2 regions of the Cupriavidus sp. GW822-FHT06G04 genome follow, and region 2 is predicted to be linked to the other one. Evidence: predicted binding sites of a transcription regulator. Region 2 holds the regulator's gene; the other holds the start of a gene.

Region 1 (3,413 bases), 230 kb from region 2:
GGCCGCCCGGGCATCTGCTTCGTCACGCGCGGACCGGGCGCCACGCACGGCAGCATCGGCGTGCATATCGCGCAGCAGGACTCCACGCCGATGATCCTGTTCGTGGGACAGATCGCACGCGGCCACAAGGGCCGGGAGGCGTTCCAGGAAGTCGATTACGCCGCGGTGTTCGGATCGATGGCCAAATGGGCGGCCGAGATCGACGATCCCGCGCGCATCCCGGAGATGGTCGCGCGCGCGTTCCAGGTCGCCACGTCGGGCCGGCCCGGGCCGGTGGTGCTCTCGCTGCCCGAGGATGTGCTCGACGGCCTCGTCGCGTGCGCAGATGCCGCGCCGTATCGCGCCGTAGCCGCCGCGCCGCGCGCCGAAGATGCGCAGTCGCTGGCCGACGCGCTGGCTGCTGCGCAGCGCCCACTGGTGATCGCCGGTGGCGCCAACTGGACCGACCAGGCGGTCCGCGATTTCGCCGCGTTCGTGAAGGCCTGGGATTTGCCCGTGGCTTGCGCCTTCCGTCGCCAGGACGTGATCGACAACCGCGATCCGCATTACGTCGGCCATCTGAGTCTGGGCGTCAGCCCCAAGCTGGCGGCGCGGGTCAAGGGGGCGGATCTGATCGTGGCCTTCGGCACGCGGCTGGGCGACATCGCCACCGATGGCTACACGCTGCTGGATGCGCCGTTGCCGCAGCAGAAGCTCGTGCATATTCATGCGGACAGCGCGGAACTGGGGCGCGTCTACCAGGCCGCATTGCCGATTCACGCCGGGATTGCGCCGGGTGCGGCGATGCTGGCGTCGCTGCCCGCGCCCGCGTCGTTGCCATGGCGCGAATGGACTGCCGGCGCGCGCGCCGAGCACGAGGCGTTTGTGACGCCGCCGAAGCCGCATGCGGAACTGACCGGCGTCGACATGGCGGCTGCCATGGCGCATCTGAACCAGACGCTGCCCGACGACGCGATGCTGACCAATGGCGCGGGCAACTACACGGTCTGGCTGCATCGCTTCTATGCGTACCGTCGGCCGCGCACGGAACTGGCGCCCACCTGCGGCGCAATGGGGTACGGCCTGCCGGCGGCCATCGCCGCCAAGCTGCGTCATCCCGAGAAGACGGTGGTGTGTTTTGCGGGCGATGGTTGCTTCCTGATGTACCCGCAGGAAATCGCCACGGCCGCCGCGCATGGCGCCAACCTGATCGTGATCCTGGTGAACAATCGCATGTACGGCACGATCCGCATGCATCAGGAGCGCCGTTATCCAGGGCGCCAGAGCGGCACGGCGATCGTCAACCCGGATTTCGTCGCGATGGCACAGTCGTGCGGTGCATGGGCGGAACGGGTCGAGAAAACCGACGATTTCGCCGCAGCGTTCGAGCGCGCCCAGCGGGCAGGCAAGCCCGCCGTACTCGAATTGATGACCGATCCGCTACAAATCACGCCCGCAATGCGTGTGACGGATCTGCCGCATTGAATGGTCGTCGGACGGGTTTAGGGCGAATTATGGGATTTCAATAATTCGCCCTAAACCCGACGAGGAGCCCCGTCAGCGGCAGCAGACGGCCCACAAGCGGCGGGATGTGGCCACTAGTGGTCAGCCTGGAATAACGATCCCTGCCTCAGGGTGTCTTGAGGCGTGGTCCGGCGCGCCGCATCGGGTGGATTCAGGATCTGGCGGATCTGGGCCAGATAGCGCTCGCCCACCGCGCGATGGGTCTTGCGCGCCTCCTCGGCAAACATCCGGCGCGTTGGCGGTCGGATCTTCAGTAGCCGGCAAATCGTTGACAGATAAGGCTTTTTCCCTTCGGCGGCGGCCCGGCGCGCGGCCGATGCCAGCGCGGCGTCGCCAATGCGGCCGCGCAGCCAGACCAGGATCTGGCGGTCATATTCGTTTTGCACACGGATCAGGTGTTCCATCAGAAAACTCCCAATACTGTTCATGCATACAGTACCTGTAAATATATACAGTAATCGGGATTTTTCAAGGGCGAAAGACGGGCAAGCCGCGCGCGTCGGTGCCACAATGCCAGCCGTTTCCGATCCACGCCGCCGTGCCATGCCTGCCAGTACGACCGATTCGCGCCAGATATTCGACCCGCTTCGCCCGCGCATTGAACGCACTGAATTGCGCTGATTTATGCGACTCCCCAGTCTGATCGCCCTCCAGATGCTGGAATGCGCCGCGCGCCTTGGCAGCTTCACGCGCGCCGCGGCCGAACTCAATGTCACCGAGAGCGCCATTTCGCGCCAGATCCAGGCGTTGGAAGCGCGCCTTGGCGTGCGATTTTTCGAGCGCGTCCGGCAGCGCGTCGTGCTGACATCGGAAGGCGACCGTTATGTGCGCGAAATTCGCGCCGAACTAAAGGCCATCGAACGCGCCACCAAGGATCTGGCGTCGCGCGCGGGCGGCATGGAAGTGATCGAGCTGGCCGTGGTGCCCACCTTTGCCACGCAATGGCTGATCCCGCGGCTGGCCGGCTTCCGCATCGACAGCCCGCGTATCGTGGTCAATATCCACGCGCGGCCCGAGCCATTCCACTTTGGCGATTCCGTCTACGATGCGGCGATCTATTTCGGGGATCGACCTTGGGATGGCCATCCGAGCGCCGCTTTGATCGACGAGGGCCCGTCGATTCCGGTGTGCAGTCCCACGCTGCTGGCTCACGCCAAGCTGCGCCGCCGCGAGGATCTGCTGCGCCTGCCGCTGTTGCACCTGGCCAGCCGGCCCGACGCCTGGCCCGACTGGTTCAGCGGCGAGGACGAAGCCATGCGCCGGCGCGCGCGGCTGGGCCCGCGCTACGACCTGTTCACGATGGTGACGCGCGGCGCCATTGCCGGACTCGGTGTGGCCGTGCTGCCGGAAATGATGGTTCGTTCCGAAATGGAAAGTGGTCAGTTGGTGACGCTGCCTTTTCCCGCCGCGCATGAGGCCGGGCGCAGCGGGTCGTACTTCCTCAGCCATCGGCAGGAAAAGCCCGGTGAAACCAAGCTGGCACGATTTGCTTCGTGGCTGGTCGGGCAATGTCGGGACGATGCGCCGGCATCCTGATGAGATGACGACAATCCCGGCTTGATGCCAGAACTGCATCAAGTCGGGAAAAAATATCAATTGCGCACCCGAGCGGGCAAGGCGAAACTTGGCGCCGTTCGTTTTTGCCGCTGTCCGCGATCGCGGCGCGCCGATTCCCTGCAGTCAGTCAACACAATGTCTTCGACCCATACGCCCCAAAGCCAGATCCGCGCGCAGTTTTCACGCGCCATGTCCGACATGTATCGCGCCGAAGTGCCGCAGTACGGCACGCTGATGTCGCTCGTTGCCGACGTCAATGCTGACGTGATTGCCCGCGTAGGCGCGGCGGCCGCGGGAGCGGCGGGGCAGGAGGCGCGCCTTGAAGTGGAGCGCCATGGCGCCATCCGCGTCGG
Region 2 (3,413 bases):
TGGCCAGCTTCTGGATCATGTAGGCCATCTGACGGCGGCCCCAGTCTTCCACGCGATGAACCTGACCGTTTTGCGACGTGACCAGCTGCTTGTAGCGCTCGATCATCGCCGGAACTTGTTCGCTCTGGTCCGGATGGACGATAAATACGATTTCGTAATGACGCATTGACGCTCCTTATGGATGAGCCACCCGGGCGTCAAGTCCGGTGCGGCAAGGTTGGATAGCCGGCGAGTATAGCCCGAAAACCGGATGACCCGCAAGGATACGTACCGGATTGGCTTCAGTGTGCGGCAAACAGCGCCTGCAGCCGCTGCGGGTCGCGCGCCAAATGCAGATCAGCCGCCAACAGCAGCAGGAGCAACACGCGCGCCTTATAGGGATTCAGGTCTGTGGCTGATACAAACATGCCCACTTCCGGGCGGACCGTCTCGGGAATAGCAACGTGTCCGGCACAGGTGCGGGAGCTGCGCACCACCGCCACGCCCTGGCCAGCCGCATCGGCCAGCGCCGCCGCCAGCGTTTCGTGGATCGACCCATTGCCGGCCGCCGCGACGACAAGCCCCTGCACACCCGCGGCAACCAGTGCATCGATCGCAATGCGCCCGGGTTGCGCATAGCTCGACACAATTTCCACCTCCGGCCAGTCAGTCGGTACGGGCAGACGCTGCACCGGCACCCGGCCCTCGGCTGGTGCGCGATGGAATCGAATATAGGCGTCCTGGACGAATCCCAGCGGACCGCCCGCCGGCGAGGCGAACGCATCGACCGCCGATGTGTGCATCTTGGCGACATCGCGCGCCGCATGAATCTGCTGGTTCAATACCACCAACACGCCCTTCCCTCGCGCCCCGGTACTGCCAGCCACGCGCACCGCATCGAGCAAGTTCAAGGGCCCATCCGCCGACAGCGACGTGGACGGCCGCATGGCCGCCGTCATGACAATGGGAATCGGACACGTCTGCGTCAGGTGCAGGAACATCGCCGTTTCTTCAAGTGTATCGGTCCCGTGCGTGATCACTATTCCGTCGACATCCTCGCTGGTGGACCAGTACGCCAACCGTGCAGCCAGGCGCTCCCACAAGTCGAACCGCAGGTCCTTGCTATCGATCTGCGCCACTTGCTCGGTCTCGATCCGCGCGACGGCAGCGAGCGCGGGCACAGCGTCTACGAGCTGCGATACCGGCACGGTCGCCGCCTGGTAGCGCGCGCTGCTGGCGGGGTTTCCGGACGAGCCGGCAATCGTGCCGCCCGTGGCGAGGATGACGATTCGAGGCAAGGAAGCTGACATGTCTGATCAGTAAGTTGGAGCTCGGCGATTGTATCCGTCACGCCCGCGCGCCCCAACCGCGGCAAACCCGCGCGCAGCAACGGCCACCCACGGCTTTGCAAGCCCGCTGCAAATTGTGCTTGCACTTCACTCGATACTGTATAAAATCACAGCATACTGTTTAAACATACAGTGCTTCGGCACGAGACCGGCGAACCATGGCGACCCTGACACCCCGGCAGCAGCAGATTTTCGATCTGATCCGCGATGCAATTCAGCGTACAGGCTTCCCGCCGACGCGCGCTGAAATCGCCGCCGAATTCGGCTTCTCCTCTCCCAATTCGGCTGAGGAGCACCTGCGAGCGCTTGCGCGCAAGGGTGTTATCGAGTTAACGCCCGGTGCATCGCGGGGCATCCGGCTAAAGGTTTCGCGCAGCGATTCCGAGCGGCCGGACCAATTTTCCTTGCCGATGGCAGGCGTGCTGCAATTGACGCTGCCGCTGGTTGGCCGCGTCGCGGCAGGCAGCCCCATCCTGGCGGCCGAACATATCGATCGCCAATACCAGGTGGATGCCTCGGTGTTCGACGAGCGCCCCGATTATCTGTTACGCGTGCGCGGCCTGAGCATGCGCGATGCAGGCATCCTAGACGGCGACCTGCTGGCCGTAAAGAAAGCCAACGAAGCACCGAACGGAAAGATCGTGGTGGCGCGCATCGGCGAGGATGTCACCGTCAAACGCCTGAAGAAACGCGGCGAATCGATCGAACTGATCGCCGAGAACCCGGACTTCGCAAACATCGTGCTGGAGTCCGGACGAGACGAATTTTCACTGGAAGGCATCGCTGTTGGCCTGATCCGGTCGTCAGGATTCTAGCCTTAGCGAGACACCCAGGCTCCCAGTCTGGACCAGGCAGTACAACCTTCTGCCCTGGTCACCCGCTTTGCTTTGCCCATGCCGCCCCGTCCTCTCAGGACGACGGGCGCGGACTCTTGCTGTCGCAAATTACGAGGTGCTGCCATGCTGCAATCGAACACCGTCGCTTCCCGTCGCCCAGTCAAACCGGTGCCGTTCCGCCAGATCAAGGGCGTCCGCGTCTACCAGGGCGCCCAGCGCCGCACGATGGTCGGCAATATGGCGGCAATCTGCCGCATGCTTGAACTCGACGATCTGCCGGCGAAACCACTTGCTGTCTGAGGCCCCGAGGTCGAAGACGTGAAGGCCCGCGCCGATCGAATCGGCGCGGGGTGAAGGTGGGATAGAGACTATTAGCGCGCCGGGTCATGGATAGTCGATACCCGGCGGGAGCACACTGGAGATGGCTCCCTCAGAACGCGTTGGGCCGTGGCCGGAGAGTGCGCGTCACCTTGTCCCAGAGGGCGATGGACTCGCCTTCGGTTAGGGAAACGCGATCCAGCTCATGCAGATTTAACAGTTTGTTGGGCGCGCCCACATCCAAATCCAGAGATATCAACGGGGATAGCGGACTGCCGATCACGCTATTGGCTTCAAGGGAAAAATGGAACCCCTGGATGCGTAGCACCGTTTTCCCCGCCATCAACCATTCTTCGGCTGGCAAGTCCTTCAGGGCTACGGAACCATTCCGTAGCGTACGCCCGCTGCTTCGACTCAGCGCCGTCCTGATCTGTGCGCCTCGCTGCAATAGTGAATCCTCAGTTTGGATATCCGAATCCGTATCGATGTTGAAGCTGACATCGTCATGGCCGTTCAACACAAACATAGTGCTGGTATTCTCTCGATCACGCGCCTTGCCCTGCAAGAATCCACCTTGGAAACACACTCCCGGCTCGCCTGGAATCTCATCATCGGAGCGCCCTCTGGCCCTCGATAGCAGTGAGATGACTTGGCTAAGACGCTCGGAGACATTGGTCATGTCAGGATCGTCTCTGATAGAGGGTTGATCCTTGAAGTACAGCGAATCCTTTGCCGAAGACGCTGCGACCTGCATTTTGATTTGATGCCCACTGTTCCATCTGTAGGCTTCGATGATGCGTATGCTGTCCGGATCTTCGTAAATACTTCCCAAAGATACGAAGTACCGAGAATCCGGAATCCCTTTGACTTCCTGGTCGGCATACAGAAACCGATAGCCGAAATAGCTCTTTGCAGTCGTCAGCTCATCGCT

What was found. The regulator LexA, encoded in region 2, represses DNA repair genes until DNA is damaged. The targets are predictions, from matches to a motif close to ACTGTATNNNNATACAGT.
Region 1: a site for LexA is predicted at 1,942-1,959, ahead of AC1RKI_RS22630 (CppA family protein). Genes of this name have one in related genera too.

The regions. Positions count from the first base shown of each region.
Region 1 is NZ_JBXALD010000011.1:33,888-37,300, reverse strand. It holds gene AC1RKI_RS22635 (thiamine pyrophosphate-binding protein) at 1-1,464, shown strand, start outside; gene AC1RKI_RS22630 (CppA family protein) at 1,578-1,907, opposite strand; gene AC1RKI_RS22625 (LysR substrate-binding domain-containing protein) at 2,128-3,039, shown strand; gene hglS (2-oxoadipate dioxygenase/decarboxylase HglS) at 3,196-3,413, shown strand, end outside.
Region 2 is NZ_JBXALD010000011.1:260,793-264,205, forward strand. It holds gene rpsF (30S ribosomal protein S6) at 1-166, opposite strand, end outside; gene AC1RKI_RS23670 (asparaginase) at 282-1,289, opposite strand; gene lexA (transcriptional repressor LexA) at 1,487-2,143, shown strand; gene AC1RKI_RS23680 (hypothetical protein) at 2,288-2,464, shown strand; gene AC1RKI_RS23685 (T6SS immunity protein Tli4 family protein) at 2,595-3,413, opposite strand, start outside.